4 regions of the Bacillus sp. AMCV2 genome follow, and region 2 is predicted to be linked to each of the others. Evidence: predicted binding sites of a transcription regulator. Region 2 holds the regulator's gene; each other region holds the start of a gene.
The links. The regulator LexA, encoded in region 2, represses DNA repair genes until DNA is damaged. The targets are predictions, from matches to a motif close to CGAACATATGTTCG.

Region 1: ruvA (Holliday junction branch migration protein RuvA) is a predicted target of LexA. The motif match lies at 2,445-2,458, and genes of this name have one in related genera.
Region 3: recA (recombinase RecA) is a predicted target of LexA. The motif match lies at 3,005-3,018, and genes of this name have one in related genera.
Region 4: uvrB (excinuclease ABC subunit UvrB) is a predicted target of LexA. The motif match lies at 2,526-2,539, and genes of this name have one in related genera.

The regions. Positions count from the first base shown of each region.
Region 1 is NZ_JBVYIB010000002.1:2,660,912-2,666,305, forward strand. It holds gene queA (tRNA preQ1(34) S-adenosylmethionine ribosyltransferase-isomerase QueA) at 1-537, opposite strand, end outside; gene AC0OMA_RS13865 (DUF2905 domain-containing protein) at 567-767, opposite strand; gene ruvB (Holliday junction branch migration DNA helicase RuvB) at 760-1,764, opposite strand; gene ruvA (Holliday junction branch migration protein RuvA) at 1,775-2,380, opposite strand; gene bofC (sporulation cell-cell signaling protein BofC) at 2,519-3,031, opposite strand; gene AC0OMA_RS13885 (RbtT/DalT/CsbX family MFS transporter) at 3,079-4,386, opposite strand; gene iolG (inositol 2-dehydrogenase) at 4,457-5,394, opposite strand, start outside.
Region 2 is NZ_JBVYIB010000002.1:1,923,125-1,928,518, reverse strand. It holds gene AC0OMA_RS09875 (YneB family resolvase-like protein) at 1-438, opposite strand, end outside; gene yneA (cell division suppressor protein YneA) at 457-774, opposite strand; gene lexA (transcriptional repressor LexA) at 924-1,541, shown strand; partial or broken gene AC0OMA_RS09860 (hypothetical protein) at 1,913-2,170, opposite strand; gene fosB (metallothiol transferase FosB) at 2,079-2,513, opposite strand; gene AC0OMA_RS09850 (YndM family protein) at 2,718-3,167, shown strand; gene pghL (gamma-polyglutamate hydrolase PghL) at 3,194-3,952, opposite strand; gene AC0OMA_RS09840 (hypothetical protein) at 4,177-4,491, opposite strand; gene AC0OMA_RS09835 (YndJ family protein) at 4,578-5,394, opposite strand, start outside.
Region 3 is NZ_JBVYIB010000002.1:1,756,161-1,761,554, reverse strand. It holds gene rny (ribonuclease Y) at 1-268, opposite strand, end outside; gene AC0OMA_RS09270 (serine hydrolase domain-containing protein) at 543-1,718, opposite strand; gene recA (recombinase RecA) at 1,886-2,932, opposite strand; gene AC0OMA_RS09260 (competence/damage-inducible protein A) at 3,105-4,355, opposite strand; gene pgsA (CDP-diacylglycerol--glycerol-3-phosphate 3-phosphatidyltransferase) at 4,373-4,954, opposite strand; gene rodZ (cell shape determination protein RodZ) at 5,005-5,394, opposite strand, start outside.
Region 4 is NZ_JBVYIB010000002.1:3,452,294-3,457,687, reverse strand. It holds gene AC0OMA_RS17900 (PEP/pyruvate-binding domain-containing protein) at 1-1,763, opposite strand, end outside; gene AC0OMA_RS17895 (CsbA family protein) at 2,202-2,432, shown strand; gene uvrB (excinuclease ABC subunit UvrB) at 2,618-4,603, shown strand; gene uvrA (excinuclease ABC subunit UvrA) at 4,611-5,394, shown strand, end outside.

The DNA.
Region 1 (5,394 bases), 740 kb from region 2:
TGTAGGCGCAGCAGCAGAGCCGATTTCTTTTGAATACACTGTCTGGTAGCGCTCTTTGTCATCAAGCTGTTCTTTGATATATGGAGGGAGCGGCATCTCTCCAAGGGATTCAAGCACCTCGTAGAAAATACCGTCATATTGAAATTCCATCTTTCTGCCGCCGTGCTCAAGCTCTTCCGTGCAGATTGCCTTCAATCTTCCGTCTCCAAATGTGACAACAGTTCCTTTTTTCACCCGTTTCGCCGGTTTGGCAAGTGTTTCCCATTTATCACCGGTTTCCTGTTTCAGCAAAAGAAGTTCCACTTTCGCGCCGGTATCCTCTTTTGTGCCGAATAACCGCGCAGGCAGCACCCGGGTATTGTTCAGGACTAGACAATCGCCTTCGTTAAAGAAGCTGATAATGTGTTTAAACGAGCTGTCAGTAAGCTCTCCTGTATGTTTATCGAGCACCATCAGCCTTGAAGCATCACGCTGCTCCAACGGTACTTGTGCAATTAAACGTTCTGGTAGTTCAAAATCAAATAAATCGACTTTCATGATGATTTCACCTTTATTCTAGTCTTTTGTTATTTCATTCTGCCAAAAAGATTGAGCAAAATTGATAATACCACACTTATAATAATACAAGTGACAACCGGGAAGAAAAACGTGACATTTCCTTTTTTTACAAAAATATCTCCCGGCATCTTGCCGACAAAATGCAAAACTGCTCCGATAATAAGCAAAACAGCACCAAGAATCATAATGATCTTAGGAAATTCAGTCATATCGGGGAGCCTCCATTTGGAAATGATGATAAACGGCCGGTGTCACGATCCTTCCACGCGGCGTTCTTTGTATAAATCCAATTTGCAGCAGATATGGTTCATATACGTCTTCAATCGTATGCGATTCCTCGCCGATGGTAGCTGAAATCGTATCAAGGCCTACTGGGCCGCCGTTGAATTTTTCGATCATGCCCATCAGCAGCTTATGATCAATATGATCCAAACCGAGGCGGTCAACCTGAAGCCGCTCCAGCGCATTCTGAGAAATGTCTTCCGTAATCCTGCTGTCACCCAGCACTTGGGCGAAATCGCGCACCCTTCTCAGCAGGCGGTTCGCCACGCGGGGCGTCCCTCTCGATCTTCTTGCAATTTCAAGAGCCGACGGTTTATCAATCTCAACCTCGAATACATCAGCGGTTCTTGTGACAATATCCGCCAGTTCTTCTTGTGTATAGTACTCAAGGCGAGACATGACGCCGAATCTGTCTCTTAAAGGAGCCGTCAAAAGCCCCACCCTCGTCGTGGCTCCCACCAGCGTAAAAGGCGGAAGGTCGAGCCGGACCGAGCGGGCAGATGGGCCTTTGCCAATCACAATGTCCAGGCAAAAGTCTTCCATTGCAGGATAAAGCACCTCTTCGATCGATCTGTGCAGCCTATGTATTTCATCAATAAATAATACATCTCCCGGTTCCAGCGCCGTTAATATAGCAGCCAAATCACCAGGCCTTTCAATCGCAGGCCCTGATGTCGTCCGCAATTCCACTCCCATTTCATTAGCAACAATCGAAGCAAGCGTTGTTTTTCCGAGTCCGGGCGGCCCGTACAGAAGAACATGATCCAGCGTCTCCTGTCTCATTTTCGCCGCATCTATAAACACGCGCAAATTTTCTTTTACCTTATGCTGCCCGATATACTGTGCCAGATTTTGCGGCCTCAGGCTTTGCTCTATCACTGATTCATGGTTGTCTGCTTCACTTGAGACGAGCCGTTCATCCATGAACATCACCTTACTTTAATAGTTTTTGTAATGCTTTTTTCACATATTGGTCTGTTGTCAGCCCAATTTCTTCTTTAAGGTGAGGAAGCACCTTTTTGATTTCTTTTTCAGCATATCCGAGAACCCTGAGGGCTTCAAGTGCTTCTTCAAGAGCCGTTTCCGCTGTTTGCTTTTCAAGCCTTTCTTCATGATTAAACAGATTTTCAATCATTTCAGGCACAACATCTGCTAGCTTTCCTTTTAAATCTAGAATAATCTGGCGTGCGGTTTTCTTTCCTACTCCAGGAAACTTGACCAAAAAAGCTTCATCCTCATTTTCAATTGCTTGGATGACCGCTCCGGGATCACCCGAGCCCAAGATGGCAAGTGCTCCTTTCGGGCCAATTCCGGTCACGTTTAACAGCTTTGTAAAGAGCGCCTTCTCCTCTCTTGTTGAAAAACCGTAAAGCGAAAAAGCATCCTCTCTGATATGATGGTATGTAAAAATCGTTTCTTGGCTTCTCTCCTTATATATAAACGGATTCGGCGTGAAAATCTGATAGCCGATGCCGCCGTTCTCTATGACAATATATTGGGGAGATACATAATCAATCGTCCCTTTAACAAATTCAATCACGCAAATTCACCTCTTTGACTGTTCTTCATTGTACCATAAAAACAGCCAAAGTCTTATAGAAAAGTTAACATATGTTCGCTTCTCTCTCATTCTTTCACGAAAAAAAAGACATGAATACATGTCTTCAATCAGCGGACGCTACCCGCTGTATGTCTTCATATGTTCGATGACATCCTCAAACTCCGCTTTTGTCCGAAATGGAATGCCTTTCAGCAGATTTTTTTGCATATGGCTTTCCAGCCTTTCTAAATCAATTTGAAAAAAAGACTGAATTGGTTCGGAAGCTGGCTCAGGCCGCCCATGAAAAGTGGAAATCACTCCATTATCCGATACACCGATATACCCGTTGACCTTGCTGAGCGGAGAAATATCGTCCATTTGCTTCCGGAAGAGCACATATCCCTTTTTTTGTTCCACAAGCGTCCATCCGGCATAAGCTGCCCAAAAATCATCCATAGAAAACACTTTTTCATGCTTATGCTCAATGCTGACATCGCCGTCCAAATACACCTTTTCAAGCTGCACATGCACCTGCAGCGGCTCATAGTGCTCCACTTCCGCGCCAAGTGCGCGGGAAGGAGCTCCTATTAAAAATACTGCCGCTGAGCAAAGAATGCCCAGCAAAAGATACGCCGTGCTGAATCGTTTCACCCTCTACACCTCTTTGCACACGTTTATGATTAGTTTGACCAAAGAGGCTACTGCTTAACCGTTTTATCAAAATTTGTCTGCACATTTTCACTGACAAACCGTTCCTCCGTATACACATCTGTGCTTTGCTCAGAAATTGTCAAGAATCGCGTCAGAAAGGCACTGAAAAAATACAATGCCGCAAAGATCCAAATCACGCCGCCTGCACCGAGCGGCCCAATGAAAAGACTCACGATGCCCGGCGCGATAAACGCACATAAACCAGATCCCAAATTCAACACTGACATGGCAGCACCTTTATTATCAGGTGCAAGCGTCGGCAAAAGCGCGCTTAATGGAACGTAGCCTGCTAAAGCCGCGCCATAGCAGCAGGCGATAATCATGAGCACCCAATACTGATGCCCGATCAGCTGAGGCGTGTAATACAGCGCCAGCGTAAAAATACCGCATCCGACACCGCCAAACCACATGACCGTATTGCGCCAGCCAAGTTTATCTCCGACTGCACCGAAAATGATATTAAACACAATATTCACAAAAAACAGCGTCCCCCATATTTGCAGCCATTCCGAAACCGAATACCCGTATCGTGCTAAATAAGTAGGAAGAAAGATGGCAAATCCAAATTGTCCTATCGCATTAATCGTCTTGACCACTCCGCCGATGCCTACCTTAGGGTTTTCAAACATAATTGTAAATGCCTTCGACAATTCTTTCCATTTCGGCTGATCTTGTTTTTGTATCGGAATAAATTTATCTTTGTTAAAAAATAAGGCAAGAATTCCGCCTGCCGCCACAAACAGTAAAGCGCTCCAAAGCGTATTGATTTCTCCAAAGGCCGGAACTGCATAGCTGGAATAGAACGGGCCGAGCACGTTAAGGCCGCACGTAAACATAAACCAAAACCAGCCGACGGCTTTTCCGAGAATATTTTGAGAGGTGCTGTATGATACCCATACGAGAAAAGAGTATGCAAACAGCGGATATCCCAAGCCTCTAAGAGCATAGCTGCCCAAGAGAGCTGGATAATACATATGAGGAATCGCCCAGCCGATAAAAGCGGCCGAACCGAGGATAAATGCAAGCAATCCGACAGTCATCGTTTTTCTCGGCCCCCAAGTTTGGACAAACGTTCCTGAAAGCCAAGCTGAGATGGTGACAGCAATGCCGTACATGGTAAATAACGATGCGGATTGCTGCATACTGAGACCATGATCAACGAGAAAAGGAGACAGCCAGCCTTGTTCGAGGCCATCTCCAACCATAAAGATGACAACGCCAATATAACCCCAAACCATGTGAGAAGGAATTCCGATTTTGTTCAAAACATTTCCTTTAGCATGTACTGTATTCATTTTCTCCACCGCCTACTTAAAGTATCAATGGAGTATATACCCAAGCTTGCTGAATTGTAATCCTGTTAGATTAAAAAGCGATTTTTTCAGTGTGCTCAATGCTGACAGGCATGCCAAAAGCAAGCGATTGCTGTGCTGCTCTGGCGATCCTTCCGGCCTGTAAACCGTCATTACCGGTGCAGGGAGTCTCCTGGTTTGTGCCGATCGCTTCTGCAAAACGGAGAATCTCCTCCTCATATGCATCCTTATAGCGTTCAAGGAAAAAGAAATGCGGTTTATCCTTCATCACAAAATCAGCTGTTGACACCTCAACCGTCGTCGGCCTGCTATTGTCAGCCGCTGCAGAGCCTTTCGTCCCGAAAACCTCAACCCGCTGGTCATATCCGTACACAGCTTGGCGGCTGTTATCAATCACAGCCATGGCACCGTTTTCAAAGGTCAGTGTAATAACAGCTGTATCAATATCACCCAGCTCCGCAAAAGAAGGATTCACCAAAGCCGCCCCTTTGGCATACACTTCCGTCACTTCGCTTCCCATAATATATCTGGCCATATCAAAATCATGGATCGACATATCCATAAACAATCCGCCTGACGTACGGACATAATCTATATTCGGGGGTTCTGGGTCCCGGGACGTGATTTTTAATAAATGAGGTGTGCCGATTTCACCATTTTCAACAATCGTTTTGATTTTCTTAAAATGAGGATCAAAGCGGCGGTTAAATCCGACTTGAAGTGTTACCCCGTGTTTCCAGACAGCCGCAAGCGCTTCACTCGTTTCGTCCAGAGAGAAACTAACGGGCTTCTCACAAAATATATGCTTTTTCGCCTCGGCTGCTTCTTTGATCATCTGTGCATGTACGGCTGTAGGAGAACAAATCAAAATAGCATCAATATCAGGATCATGTAATAAATCACGATAATCAGAGGTTATGTATTCAATCTGATGACTGTCGGCCCAGCTTTTTATACGGCTTGCCTGAATGTCAGAGACTGCTTTTATTT
Region 2 (5,394 bases):
GTTTTTTACTGCACGCTTCATTCCCCGTCTGATTTTCATGTTGTGAATCTTTCGCTGATACTCTTCCACAATGCTGACGATTTCCAAGACCATTGAGTCAGCCTCCGATAACTCCAGTTCACCTCTGTGAGCCGTTGTATAGACTTTCACACCTTCTCTGTAAATACAATGAAGCAGTGCGATTTTTGCGTTTCCCCGCCCGAGCCTTGTCTCGTCTTGAACCAAAATGACATCAATTCCAGCGTTCTTAATCTCATCAAGCAGCTCAAATACACCATCCCGATCCATTTCATATCCGCTGGCTTTTTCTGAAATCACTTTGACCACTTCCATGCCGTTCTCCGCTGCAATGGCCGTAAGCTCCTCCTCCTGCCGCTTTAATGACGTTTCCTGCTGTTCTTTATTTGTGCTTACACGGGCATAAATGAGTGCTTTCATTTTATCTCTCTTTCCTCTCTATCTTACAGTTGCCAATTCATATGCATCCTGATGCTTCTTTTTCAATGGGATCACTAACTCATCACCCGGCTGGATATCAGATGTTTGTAGTTGATTTTTATCAGCTACCCATTCAATAAAATCATTTTTGTTTATCTTTTTTGTATCTGCTACCCGATCAGCAATTGACCAAAGTGTGTCGCCTTGCTGGACTTCTATTTTAACATACTGATTAAGCTCCTGGCCGCTGCTTGTATATGACAGCATAAGGATAACCGCGCTCAAAATCACTGTGAACAGACCGACAAAAATAATAGATTCTTTACTCATGATCATAACCTCCAACAGGAATGTTTGTTCGCATTTTTATAATTTCAGTATATACGAACAAACGTTTCTGTCAATTGTTTTTTCGAACCTATGTTTGTACTGTAAGGAAAATCATGCTATAATCTTCTTAAAATCGACGTTTTGAGGTGCGAAAAATGACGAAGCTATCAAAAAGGCAACTTGATATCCTCCGTTTTATTAAAGCAGAGGTTAAATCAAAAGGATATCCGCCTTCCGTTAGAGAGATCGGAGAGGCTGTCGGGCTTGCGTCCAGCTCTACTGTCCACGGCCATTTGGCCCGCTTGGAAACAAAAGGACTGATCAGACGGGATCCGACAAAACCAAGAGCAATAGAAATTCTTGATGAAGAAGTAGACATTCCGCAAAGCCAGGTCGTTAATGTACCGGTCATCGGGAAAGTCACGGCGGGATCTCCTATTACAGCAGTAGAAAATATTGAAGAATATTTTCCGCTCCCTGACCGCATGGTTCCTCCAGACGAGCATGTATTTATGCTGGAGATTATGGGAGACAGTATGATAGATGCCGGTATTCTCGATAAGGACTATGTCATCGTTAAACAGCAAAACACAGCGAACAATGGGGAAATTGTAGTTGCGATGACAGAAGATGATGAAGCAACTGTAAAACGATTCTATAAAGAGGATACCCACATTCGCTTGCAGCCTGAGAACCCAACGATGGAACCTATCATTTTGCAGAATGTCAGCATTCTAGGGAAAGTGATTGGCGTGTTCAGAACCGTCCATTAATCTATTGATCTATCAGATGCATGAAATAACCCCCTCTTCCTTTACGGAGAGGGGGTTTGTTGTTCAAAAAAAGCAGGCTCGCCCTGACTTTTGGGTGCGAGCCTGAATAGGAGGAAAAAGAACATCATGTTTACACCATAATTATCCACCAAAAGATTGTTGAAGTCAAGAAATTTTTTTTCCTTCAGGAAACTTTTATCAAAATATGAACGTTTAGAATATTAGACGCTATCTTCTTAAAAACGTTTCATTTTTTAGGTCGTGGAAGGATGCGGTTTCATATTTATTAAGGGGCGAGGCAATTGAAATATAATGAAAATTTAGTACACAGTTTAATTAGTTCATATTTCTGTTAAAACAGCTCGCTTTCTTCATATAAAATGTAATGTGTATTTCAATTTCACCTTCACCCAATCACTTGTGCAGTTCAAAAGATATGGCATCGTTGAACAAGTCGGGTAGAAACCTTCCCCAAACATAAAGTCTCCCCCAACACCCTTCTTTCAATTTAACCTTATATGAAATATGGTTGTGATATCAAAAGGCCGTTTCATCATAAAAGTGCATATGCGTTTTTTCTTGTTTGTAATATCGAAGCCTGTCTTGAAGGGTTCCGGTATGAAATTCAAATTTGTGGCCGTCAGGGTCGGTAAAATAAATTGATTTTCGATCGCGTTCATCTCGTTCTCTGCCAGGCAGAATATTGACATGTTGTCTTTTTAATTTAGCTGACACCTCCTCAAATTCATGATCTTCAATTGTAAAAGCAATATGGGTATAAGAAAGCTTAATGTCATTTCTCGGGATGTCTGGTTCTTCATTAAGAGCTAGCCAGATGCCGTTCATATCAAAATATGCAGTTGTTCTTCCCTTTACCAATAGCTTTGCACCAAACACTTTTTGATAAAAATCAATCGATGTATCCAAATGCGAAACTGAAAATAGCAAGTGATTGATTCCTTTTATCTCCACAAATCATTCCCCCCTTGAAAGCTGATCACCACATATACGACTTTTTCATAAGAAAGTTTCATACAGCTGAAAAAAATACCAGTGTAAACAAAAACGGACTGTTTAAAATAGTAACATGACATTATGAATGGTTTTGAATTGCATTATTTATCACTTGTTTACGCCCAAGAATTTCCTTCAAAAAATAACAATTTAGGTGGTCAAATGAAACATATCATTGCGCTTGCTTCAAAGATTGCTTTCACTCTCGCCCTTTTATATGTGATTTTGGACAGAGTCTATCACGCATCCTTTTTAAGTGTGATGTTTATTGCACTTTTCTTAGGTTTTGTTTCTTATCTTTCTGGTGACATGCTCGTCTTACCCAGAACAAACAATATTACAGCTTCATTGGCTGACTTTGGCCTTTCATTCGTTATTCTTTGGGTATTTGTTTTAACCCAAACAAGAAACGATTTCTCACCATTTGGAGCGGCTCTCCTTTCCGCTGCCTGTCTTACTGTTTTTGAATACTTTTTTCATCGGTATTTACTGAAAAATGTGCTTGATGAAAATTTCCGAAATGAACTGTCAGCGAGAGATAACACGTTGCAGTATCAAACGGAAGCCGCAGACGAGTTGTTTCCCGAAACGAATGAGAAACATAAGGAATAGGAGGCTGTCTTATCGCCTCCTATTTTTCAGTAGCTATTTTTGAGAAAACGGAACATCACTTCTGTAAACTCATAAAACCTCTCATTTTGAGTAACAGCTCTGCTTTTTAAAGAAAAGATGCCGAACAAAGACTTTCGAAAGCCAGTGCTCATTTCTATCTGGATACTTAAACCTGTTTTTGATTTATTTGCAATGTTATTCGGACTAACGCCCGCATGCGGATGGTCCGTATTGAGCAATACAGCAGGAAAACCGGCATGCTGCAATTTCTCAACTAAATCTGCCGCTCTTACGCGATCTGTACCGCCGACTTCGATCTGCTGATCTTCTTCTGCGTACCCGTGTAATGAAATGACATATTCATGGTTTCCCGTCATTTTAAGGGCCCGAGGTTCATCAAAGTGCGTACTCGTAATGTGCAGGACTGAGTTTCCTGCCGATTTTAAGCCTTCAAATAAATACATCGAGTACTCTTTGCTGAGCTCTCTCGCTACTTCACTTGTCCCGCCTTCAATACCTCCTCCGTGAATAGCTAAAACAAGAACAGAGCTTCCGGTTTCTTTCGTAACAACGTCGTAATCAGAAGGATCTTCATTGTTTTTTAATTCCTCAAAATTCTGATATACATCTTCAGCATAAATTGAAGAAATCGGAGTAAATACCATAAAAATTAACAATAATTTTACAATTTTAATAGTTGATGGAAAACGTTTGGCTATGTTACAATCAACATGCTTCAAGGAATGGAGCAAACGGCGGAGCAGGGATACTTTGGCCGTTTTCATCTACTCCGCCTCTAAGTCCAAATCAACAGGATGTAGGTCTCTTTGAGGCTTTAGCACGAATTCTCTCGTCCTCCTTGTTAAATTTTTGTTAAATTCACAATATTATATACCATTAGCCCGGGCGCTGTTCTTCTCATTTTTGAATTTATGAAAAGTAAGCTGGCACCACCTCCCCCATTTCCATACAAAACAAAAATGCACCTGCCCTTTGGCCTGTGCATTTTTTATTTTCTCTTCATTCTTCGTTTTTTTGCTTGATTTAAATTCATAATGTTTTTTTCAATTTTTCTTATGTTTCGCCTTTGCGGGATTGTTTTCATTTCATAATAAACAGAAATAAACCCGCTTAATGTCACTGCTGCAATATAAAGGACGCGCTGTTTGATCATCCGGTCAGCGTGTCCATGATCATTCGCTTCTTTTTCCAGCCTTTCGATCACAGTTTTATCAAACAGCTGATCGACATACACTTGTTTCATTCCCACTGCAAACCCAGCAGCCAGCCAAAGAATCAGAAATAAACTGATATAAAACACCATAAACCCTTCCTTTCCTGTCTTGATGCGGCGCAGAATTTTAAAACAGTTCATCTATTACAACTGGCAGACGAAGCTTCTTCTTTGTATTAGGTTCTTTCAATAGGCTGGTTAATATGTGTAATGCTGTAATGAACAGTTAGAAATTTTATTCCGAACAGCCACATATGATGAACAGCGGTTAATTTGTTGTCATGTGCAGCTTCTATCAGAAAGGTTTCAGATAAAGGAAGCGGACAAGTTCCCGCTCTTGTTTGCAGATAAATCCCCTCATCCCCCGCTCTGCTTTTTCTCCGCCTGCTTGTTAAAACCAGCTTCTCCTGATGATGATATGGTTTTAAAATACCTGTCATGCTGCTGAATGGAAGCGGTAAAGAAATATTCATATACCCCTCTCCATTTGAGCGATACACTGAATAAAGAGCGGTAAAAATGGTTTCGTTTTTTTCATTTGTTCTAATCCAGGCACGAACTCTTTCCCTTCCGTCTTTTTTCGAATGAACACCTTTTATCTTGCTGTACATCCTATACCAGTCAGGGTTCGTCGAAAGATGTATTTGGCCGATTCTTCTGCTGAACCATTCGTAAATAATTGCAAGCGGCCGAAACCACGTGCTCCATGTTACTTTTGCTTTAATATTGTATTCGATGGTTTGTTCATAAAACGAAAGAATGAGCGGCGCCAGTTTTTCTGGTGAAAAATCTTTTGAACGCAGGCTGCCCATATCATCCACAAGTCCGCTGTACCGAGCGTTATTTTCAGCTTGAATATTAGCTAAAAATTCTTCTCCAATCTTTCTTTTTCCGTAGATACGGCTGAATGTCTTTACACGGTCTGCATCAAAAGGCTTCGGAACCTCTATTCTCCACCCTATAAGAGCGGGCAAGATAACACCAAACGCGTTG
Region 3 (5,394 bases), 170 kb from region 2:
GGTTTTCTTGTTTTTGAAGCTCATTTCGTCTTTCACGAACTTCCTGTTCAGCATCTATTCGAAGTTTGTGGATTTCATCCTTTGCTTCAAGCAGAGCTTCTTTTTTCAGTGCTTCAGCATCACGCTTCGCATCTTCAAGAATTTGCTCGGCTGCACCGCGTGCGCCCGCAATTTTCGCTTCGGCAATGGTTTTACGAACAAAGTAGCCAACAACTAAACCGAGTAGAATCAGCAAAATGGAGATGAGAACCATCATAATTGGGGTCATACTTTCACCTCCTCTTGCTATGAACTTGGTTGTTGCTTAAAAGTGTCGGCATGTACATTGTCTAGTTTTCTCAACATACAGAACCTTCACAGGGAATGAGTGTGTTCATCGCCCTTGTCAAGTTTAAATGGTTTAACAATCATGTTAAAAAAACAAATGTTACAACTTCATTGTAAATGTGTCGGAAATACTTGTCAAGCTTGCCATCTTAACGTTTGCAGGCCAGTCGTCTTTTCACGTGCCGAATGCAATTCATCCAAAAGAAGATCGCCAATCATTCTTGGTTTAGAAGCTGGTATATTTTATTGTTCACTTGGCCCAATTTAGCATTATTTTGAATGTTTGAGAACAAAATAACAATGGTTTGCCCAGATTTGCTAAAGCTGTTCAAGATATTGAAGCCCGGCATAACACCATGGTTTGAATAGCTTCCGGGAGCAACATAAAATCCCATGCCGTATGTGGAGCTGCTCCCTGGCGTAAACATCTTTTCATAGCTTTTTTGCGAATACAGTTTTCCGTCTATCAGCGCTTGGTCAAATTTGTACATATCTATAGCGCTCATATAAATATCACCCGCTCCATACAGCTGGGATAGATCAGGTATATACGGTGTAACTGTTTTGCTGCCCTCCATCTTATACCCGACAGCAGGATAAGGTTCTTTTTCATATGTTTTGTAAAAGCCTGCATGCGTCATTCCCGCAGGTTTAAAAATATGATTCTTTATGTACTGTTCATAGGGCTCACCGCTTACTTCAGCAATAATATAAGCGAGAACAGAATAGTTGGAATCCTTGTAGTCCCATACGCCCGGCTGACGTTTAATTCCCTGAAGTTCTATGTCTTTTATTAAATCGTCCGGAGTAATGGCGCCGTTTCCTTCAATATGTCCGTTTATCCCCGATGTATGTGTAAGCAGATTCTTCAAAGTAATCGTTTGTCCATTGGGAAAATGAGGTAAATACGTACTTACCGGATCACTTGTCTGAAGTTTCCCCTTTTCCTCAAGCTGCAAAATAGCAGTTGCAATCAGCGCTTTTTGTGATGAACCGACATAAAAAGATGTCAATGGATTATTTTGAATGTAGTGTTTACGGTCAGCATAGCCAAAACCTTTATTTGTTACAATTTCTCCATTTCTGACAATCATGGCTGTTCCGCTGAAACCGATCTCTTCTAAATAATTGCTGATTTTTTGATTTCGATCCACTGTTTTGATTTGTTCCTCTGATTTTTTGGCAGTTTTCTTTTTGACCTCTTTTTTCTGATCGGTATTTGAAACCGCTGCAATTTCTTGAGATGGCTCGTTTTCTTCACTATTTCGATGAATAGCATTCCAAATCGTAATGCAAACCATCACTGCTAAAAGACCAAGCAACAGTTTTCCTCTTTTATTTAGTTTTCTCCGTCTGCGTTTCGCAGTTCTTCTGCGGGTTGGGCTTGTCATTCATTTTTTCCTCCCAAAATAAATTCCATTTTGCACACGTTTTGTTAGACGAATAAAGCCCTAAAAAAGTTGTCAAAAAAAGCAATATTTTTATCATTTTTTTGCAAAATACAAAAAAGCTGAGTTTTTCACTCAGCCTTTTGTATCATTTGAAACTTATTTTATTTTTATTCTTCAAATTCGAGTTCTTCTTGTGTCTCTTCAGCTTGCTGCTGCACTACTCCGTTATTATCCAAGCCGTAATGTTCGCGAATTTGCTCCTGGATCATCAGCATGATATCTTTATTTTCTTTCAGGAATTGTTTTGCATTTTCACGGCCTTGGCCAAGACGCTCTTCTTCATAAGAGTACCATGAACCGCTTTTTTGCACGATATCAAGTTCAGTTCCTAGGTCAATGATTTCGCCTTCTTTTGAAATGCCTTCTCCGTACATAATGTCAACCTCGGCTGTACGGAACGGCGGAGCCACCTTGTTTTTCACGACTTTGATTTTCGTTTTGTTCCCCATTACGTCGTTGCCTTGTTTCAGCTGTTCAGCACGGCGCACTTCAAGACGCACGGAAGAGTAGAATTTCAACGCACGGCCGCCAGGAGTTGTTTCCGGATTCCCGAACATAACACCGACTTTTTCACGAATTTGGTTAATGAAAATCGCGATTGTCTTCGATTTGTTAATGGCCCCTGAAAGCTTACGAAGCGCTTGAGACATTAAGCGTGCTTGTAAACCGACATGAGAATCTCCCATGTCGCCTTCAATTTCCGCTTTCGGAACGAGAGCGGCTACAGAGTCGACAACGACAATGTCAACTGCCCCGCTTCGAACCAATGCTTCCGCAATTTCAAGCGCCTGCTCGCCTGTGTCAGGCTGAGACAGTAAAAGCTCTTCAATGTTAACACCGAGCTTTTGCGCGTATACCGGATCTAACGCATGCTCCGCATCGATAAACGCGGCTTGTCCGCCCTGCTGCTGAACTTCAGCAATCGCATGAAGCGCCACAGTTGTTTTACCTGAGCTTTCAGGACCGTATACTTCAATAATCCGTCCGCGAGGATATCCGCCAATTCCCAGTGCTGTATCGAGAGCGAGGGAGCCGCTTGGGACAGTAGAAATTCTTGTATCTGTCTTTTCTCCCAGTTTCATAATGGAACCTTTGCCGAACTGTTTTTCTATTTGTTTAAGAGCCATATCTAAGGCTGCCTGACGATCACTCATTCTATTTTTTCCTCCTTTATGTTACCACTACATATACTATACCCTGTTTGAAGGGATTTGCCAAGAAAAAAGCGAACGCATATTCGGATTTTTTCTTGGCGTGATTCCTATCAAAATATCATAATGTATCAGAGAAATCATGTTTTCTTAGGAGGATAATGTGCTGAAAATATTATTTTTGCTCTAAAAGCTTTAAGATTAAATGGCAGCCGTATTTAGCGCCGCGTTTTCTGATCCCCGTTCTGGAGCCCGCAAAGTGAAACTCGTGAACCTCTTCTTTACCATTTGCGGAAATGCCGATAAACACATGCCCAGGCTCATGCCCTTCTTGAGCATCAGGTCCTGCTACACCAGTAAAGCTAATGCCGATATCGCTGCCAGTGAGTTTTTGAACACCCTTAGCCAGTTCGGATGCGCACTCCTTGCTGACCGCCCCAAAACGATCTAATGTTTCCTTCTTGACACCAAGCACATTCTGCTTCACGTCGTTTGTATAGCAAACAACGCCCCCGGCAAATAATTTTGAGGCACCGCTATGATCCGTCAGCCATTCAGAAAACAGCCCTCCGGTAAAGCTTTCTGCCGCAGAAATTGTAATGCCTTTTTCCTTACACGCTATAGATAGCTCTTTTACAAGAGAAGTATCATCGTAACCATAGAAAAATTCACCGACACGCTCTAAGATAACGGCCTCTGTTTCTTTTAACAGACGCTCTGTTTCCTTTTCATCGGCGTGTTTGGCTGTCAAACGCAGCGTCACCTCTCCATCAGCCGCCAAAGGCGCAATTGTCGGATTGGTTTGCGCATCAATAATATCTTCCAAATCGGCTTCAAGCTGAGATTCACCGATACCGAAAAAGCGAAGAACGGTTGACACAATTTTTTCATTTGAACCCATCTTTTTCAGCAGAAGAGGTTTTGCCTCGTTTTCAAACATTGGACGCAATTCGCTCGGCGGTCCAGGAAGAAGCATATAATAGCGCGATTCATGCTCTGTGAGCATTCCCGGGGCCATTCCAAAGTGATTCGCCAGCACGTCAGAGCCTTCGATCACAAGCGCCTGTTTTCGGTTATTAGGTGACATCGTGCGTTTTGTTCGTTTGAAATAGTCCTCAATGGATTGGAATGCCTCATCATTTAACACAAGCGGACGTCCCAGCGTATTTGCAATCGTTTCTTTCGTCAGATCATCTTTTGTGGGTCCAAGACCTCCTGAAAAAATAATGAAGTCAGAGCGTTCTTCAGCAATGCGGATGACCTGCTTCAGCCGCTCCGGGTTATCTCCGACCGCTGTATGATAAAATACGTTGACCCCGATTTCAGCGAGCTGTTTGCTGATAAATTGAGCATTTGTATTGGCGATTTGGCCAAGCAGCAGCTCTGAACCGACTGCAATTATTTCTGCTTTTTTTGGAAATTCCATGACGAAGTCCTTCTTTCTTAGTTAGATGTTTTTAACGCTTCCCAGTTTTTAGAGAAGTATTCCCAGCCTGAGACGACAGTAAAGAAGACGGCTACCCACAGCGCCAAGTCAGCAAACGGGAATGACACAAGTTCAAATGGAAGATTATGAAGAAGCAATGCGGATACCGCAATAATCTGTGCCCAGGTTTTGATTTTACCAAGCATGTTAGCAGCTACGACTTCTCCTGTTCCGGCTAAGACAAGCCTTAAACCTGTCACGGCAAACTCCCTGCTGATAATCAGAATGACCATCCAAGCTGGAGCGAGATCAAATTGAACAAGGATAATTAACGCTGCGGATACGAGCAGTTTGTCCGCAAGCGGATCAAGAAATTTCCCGAAGTTTGTTACGAGATTCAGTTTTCGGGCATAATACCCGTCCACCCAGTCTGTTGTAGATGCAATAATAAATAGAATAGCCCCCGCCAAATGTGCGACCGGGATTGATTCGTCTCCAACTTCGAGCCTGCCCCAGTCAAACGGCGCCAGCATGATAATCATGAAGATTGGGATTAATGCGATTCTAGCTAGTGTGATTTTATTTGGTAAGTTAAACATAAAGCCCCTCCAATTTCATACTCGGACGTGAAGAAAAGTCATCTGATAATTTAAGATGACTTTTCTTCCTTTTTATTTACAATCTTTATGGTTTGTGCCATCACTTTTTTCGGATCAAGTTCATATGAAAGAACCTTACCGTTGATTTTTATTTTCAGATTAGGTGCATATCCGGTGCGGATATCAACTTGTTTCTGATCAGTTATGTCTTTTTTATAGGTTTCGTCTTTTTTCAGCGTTCCTTCTTTTAAAGAGCTGCTGTTTTCATCACGCACTCGAATCCAGGAGCTGTCTGATGCCTTCAGTTCCAGCTCGATTTTATCAGCGCCGGACACTTCATAAGTCGTTAATGATCCTTCAGTGCCAGCAGCTTTAATCTCCAGCTTCTCACTGTCATTTTCTTTTTTCTTATCTTCGTTTTCTTTCGTTTCTTTTTTAGT
Region 4 (5,394 bases), 1.5 Mb from region 2:
TATAATTTCTCTCGTTTTTCTTTCGTTTTCTGAAATTCATTGTCAAAATGATAGCCATTACGGACATAATTTTGAATATTGGCCAGAGCGAAATACGGATTTTCCACCCAGATTTGTTCAATCAGATCATGACTTTTAACAGATCTCCATCCGTATTCTTGCAAGAATTCATGGACGTTCTTCAGGAAGTGTCTTCCCTCATCTGTTTGTTCCAATTTCTCCTGGAGCTGTTCAGGCTTGTTGTTTTCAAAAATGGCCAGAAGGTTCGGGTTCTCCTGAACTTCCACAGAAAATAGCCATAAGCAACGGTCCGTTTCCAGTGATTTGTTCATTTTTCCTGTCAGCATCTCGTAAAAATGAGCGTTTTCGGACTCTCCTTGAATGTCCTGATACATCGCTTGCAGTTTGTTTGTTAAAAGGATTTGCGGGAAAACGATATTGAAGTGCTCTTCATAAGCCGTGAGATAAAAGGCCTTTAGTTTTTGAAAAGCATCCAGTGCGCTTTCTGCGGTATGCTCAGTTTGTGCGAGCTGGTCCAGTGTCCGGTAAAAAGGGAGGTATGTGTGATTGATGATGTCATACATATGCTCCGATAAAATCGGGAAAAACTCTTTGCCGCAGTCTTCAGAAGGAGGCTGCTGTCCGCCTTGGTTTTTGGAATAAATATGTCCGCGATAAAGTTTTACTTCATCAACAACTACACCAATCGGAAACTTTTGCATGCTCTTCTTCAAGCCATATTCCAATGCCGGCACGATGAAGGATGAAAATAACGGACTCACCGGACCTTCAATATTAGACTCCATGTTAAGCCAGAAATCATTCATATCAGCGTCGGTAATCATGAAGCTGCGTTTTTCTTCTGCCGCCTTTTTGTCCTGATCAATGGTTGTAATCGGACGAGCTTGCAGAAGGTATATTTGATGATCAGCAATTCCAAATTCTATATCGACAGGATATCCGTACAGGTCTTCGGTTTTTTTTGTGATTTCAGCCAATTCAATCACTTGTTCATCTGTAAGGCAAAAACGGCTGCGCATGTCTTCACTCGTTTCTTTTTCAGCAATTCCTTCTGCCGCAGACTCCATGTAGATTTCCTTTGCACCTATTTCTTTCTGAATCTCAAACGAAGATTTATTAACAATGAACGTGTCTGGGGTAACACTTCCTGAAACAACAGCTTCACCCAACCCGTAGCTGGCGCTGATTAAAAGCTCTCTATTATCATGGGTAACAGGGTTGCGGCTGAAGATAACACCTGACATTTCTGAATCGATCAGCCCCTGAACGACTATTCCCATTAACGGCTCTGCGATTTGATTGTTCATTTTTTTCTTATAGCTGCTGACCCGCCCAGAAAAAAATGAGGCCCAGCATTCTTTCACTTTAGCCAGAAACTCTTCCTCTGTTTTGATATTTAAGTAGGTTTCATATTGACCCGCGAATGAGGCGCCTTCTAAATCTTCCGAGGCAGACGAAGAACGCACGGCTACGGATCGATATGATTCTCTAAGCTTATAAAAGGAACTAGTCAGCTCATTTTTCAGCTCATCCGAAAATGTTCCGGAAATGATCTCGCTTTCGACGTTTTCACTAGTCTCTTGAAGCTGGTTGTCCTCCATAAAACGTGCGAGCGCATTCGTTTGAATAATAAACCCGTCCGGAACAGGAAGACCGTGTTTGGTCAATTTAATCAAATTCATTCCTTTTGCTCCAGCCAGCTGGCTGGACTCTTCTGCCTGGCGAAATAAAACAGAATACATATTTGAAACCCCTCTTTCCTTCATTTTGTTTTTCTCTCTAGTTTTTATGACGGAGCCAGTGTTCAAAAATGATAGTGAACACTATCGTTCAATTGTAGGTTTTCAGGAAAATGCTGTCAAACGCAGAAAGTCCTAAATAAAATGAATAGTTAAGTTAGTTAGATTATCATGAAAAATGCGGCCGTACTGGTACTGTATGCCTATTTTCTTTTATTCTCGGAATCTGGCGGCGGACTTGATGATGTAATAAAAAAAGTGCCGCTGATTAGAACAGCAGCACCATGGAATAAGTTTTGACCGGCACCAAAATGCAAATATGGTGATTGATTTTGGCTGAAAAGGGGTATGGTGTAGCAGAGGGAGCGAATGCACGATTGTCCGATTCTTCATTTTTTACTATAATCAGATCAGATGAAGAATCCCTGAGGAGGGTTTTTGTTGATTACAAAAGCCGTTTTTGCATTGTTTTTCCCTTTTATGCTTGTTGTTCTATTTACTAGAGTCACCTTTAATCATTATGTGGCGATCGCTTTAACAGCTGCATTGCTGTTTGCCTCTTATTTAAAAGGCTATACAGAAACGTATTTTATTGTAGGATTGGATGTTGTGTCTCTTGTGGCTGGGGGACTGTATATGGCCAAAAAAGCTGCAGAGAAAAAAGAAGAATAAATCGGACATAATGAATATAAAGACTGAAAACCTGCTTTTACGTTTTAAAAGCAGGTTTTTTATACACAAAAACAGCTGGAAATAAAAAACCACCGAACTTTAGTTCGTATTTTTGGTGATTTTGCTTTCCATTGTGTTACTATATCTATAGGAAGATTTCGTTAAAGAAACGGAGGCTTATTTTTGTGAAAGATCGCTTTGAGTTAGTCTCGAAATATCAGCCCCAGGGAGATCAGCCGAAAGCCATTGAAAAGCTTGTGAAAGGAATTCAGGAGGGCAAGAAGCATCAGACTCTGCTGGGTGCGACAGGAACTGGGAAAACATTTACGGTGTCTAATTTGATTAAAGAAGTCAATAAGCCGACTCTCGTGATTGCCCATAACAAAACCCTTGCTGGACAGCTTTACAGTGAGTTCAAGGAATTTTTTCCGAACAATGCTGTCGAGTATTTTGTCAGCTACTATGATTATTATCAGCCGGAGGCGTATGTGCCTCAAACGGATACATTTATAGAGAAAGACGCTAGTATTAATGATGAAATTGATAAACTGAGACACTCCGCCACATCAGCTTTGTTTGAGCGCAGAGATGTCATTATTATTGCGAGTGTGTCTTGTATATACGGCCTCGGTTCGCCTGAGGAATACCGGGAAATGGTTGTGTCACTGCGGACTGAAATGGAAATTGAGCGCAACGAGCTGCTCAGAAAACTTGTAGACATCCAATATGCCCGCAACGATATCGACTTTCAGCGCGGTACATTTCGTGTGCGCGGGGATGTAGTGGAAATCTTTCCGGCATCTCGTGATGAGCATTGTATCAGAGTTGAATTTTTCGGTGACGAAATCGAACGGATTCGGGAAGTGGATGCGCTGACAGGAGAAATTCTCGGCGACCGAGATCATGTTGCGATTTTCCCGGCTTCCCACTTCGTAACGCGGGCCGAGAAAATGGAGAAGGCGATTCAAAATATCGAGAAGGAGCTTGAGGAGCAGCTGAAGGTCATGCACGAAAACGGAAAACTCCTTGAAGCGCAGCGTTTAGAGCAGCGGACAAGATATGATCTTGAAATGATGCGTGAAATGGGTTTCTGCTCCGGCATCGAGAACTATTCAAGACATTTGACTCTGCGGCCTCCAGGTTCAACGCCGTATACGCTTCTTGATTATTTCCCAGACGATTTTATGATCGTGGTGGATGAGTCGCATGTGACAATTCCTCAGGTGCGCGGCATGTTTAACGGAGACCAGGCGCGGAAACAGGTGCTCGTGGATCACGGCTTTCGGCTTCCATCAGCGCTTGATAACCGTCCGCTTCGTTTTGAGGAATTTGAAAAGCATATGCACAATATCGTGTATGTATCAGCAACACCAGGGCCGTACGAGATTGAACATACAGATGAAATGGTCGAACAGATCATTCGTCCGACGGGGCTTCTTGACCCACTTATTGACGTACGTCCAATCGAAGGCCAGATTGACGACTTGATCGGCGAAATTCAAGCAAGAATCGAGCGGAATGAACGGGTGCTTGTGACAACTTTGACGAAGAAGATGTCAGAGGATCTGACCGATTATTTAAAGGAAATCGGCATTAAAGTAAACTATCTGCATTCTGAGATCAAAACGCTTGAACGGATTGAAATTATCCGCGACCTTCGCCTTGGCAAGTACGATGTGCTTGTCGGCATCAACCTGCTGAGGGAAGGTTTGGACATTCCCGAAGTATCCCTTGTTGCGATTTTGGATGCGGATAAGGAAGGTTTCCTTCGTTCGGAGCGTTCGCTGATCCAGACCATTGGACGGGCAGCGAGAAATGCGGAAGGCCGCGTCATTATGTACGCCGATAAAATAACGAAGTCTATGGAAATTGCGATTAATGAAACAAAACGCCGCCGCGAGCAGCAGGAGCGGTTTAACGAAGAGCACGGCATTACGCCGAAAACGATAAATAAAGAAATTCGCGATGTCATTCGTGCCACAGTAGCAGCTGAGGATAAAGCGGAATACAAAACAAAAGCCGCGCCGAAGCTGTCGAAAATGACGAAGAAAGAACGCCAGAAAGTCGTTGAACAGATGGAGCATGAAATGAAGGAAGCCGCCAAGGCGCTTGACTTTGAAAGAGCCGCGGAGCTTCGCGATTTACTTTTAGAGCTAAAAGCGGAAGGATGATGAACAAATGGCTATGGATCGGATAGAGGTGAAGGGAGCCAGGGCGCATAACCTGAAAAATATAGATGTAACGATTCCGAGAGATCAGCTTGTCGTTGTCACGGGTTTGTCCGGATCAGGTAAATCCTCCCTTGCCTTTGACACGATATATGCTGAAGGACAGAGACGGTATGTCGAGTCGCTGTCTGCTTATGCCCGCCAGTTTTTAGGGCAAATGGATAAGCCTGATGTGGATGCAATTGAGGGGCTCTCTCCCGCCATCAGCATCGATCAGAAAACAACGAGCCGCAATCCGAGGTCTACTGTCGGTACGGTAACTGAGATTTATGATTATCTGCGTCTTTTATATGCGAGAGTAGGGAAGCCTCATTGTCCGGAGCACGGAATTGAGATTACATCCCAGACCATCGAGCAAATGGTGGACAGAATTCTGGAATACCCGGAACGGACGAAGCTTCAGGTGCTGGCGCCGATTGTCTCGGGCCGAAAAGGCGCTCATGTCAAAGTGCTTGAACAGATTAGAAAACAAGGCTATGTCAGAGTCAGAATTGACGGCGAGATGGCTGAGCTTTCCGACGATATCGAATTAGAAAAGAACAAGAAGCATTCCATTGAGGTAGTCATTGACCGGATTGTCGTGAAAGAAGGCGTGGCAGCACGGCTGTCAGATTCATTGGAAACGGCGCTCCGTTTAGGTGAAGGACGGGTTATGATCGATGTCATCGGTGAGGAAGAGCTGATGTTCAGCGAGCATCATGCCTGTCCGCACTGCGGATTTTCAATTGGTGAAC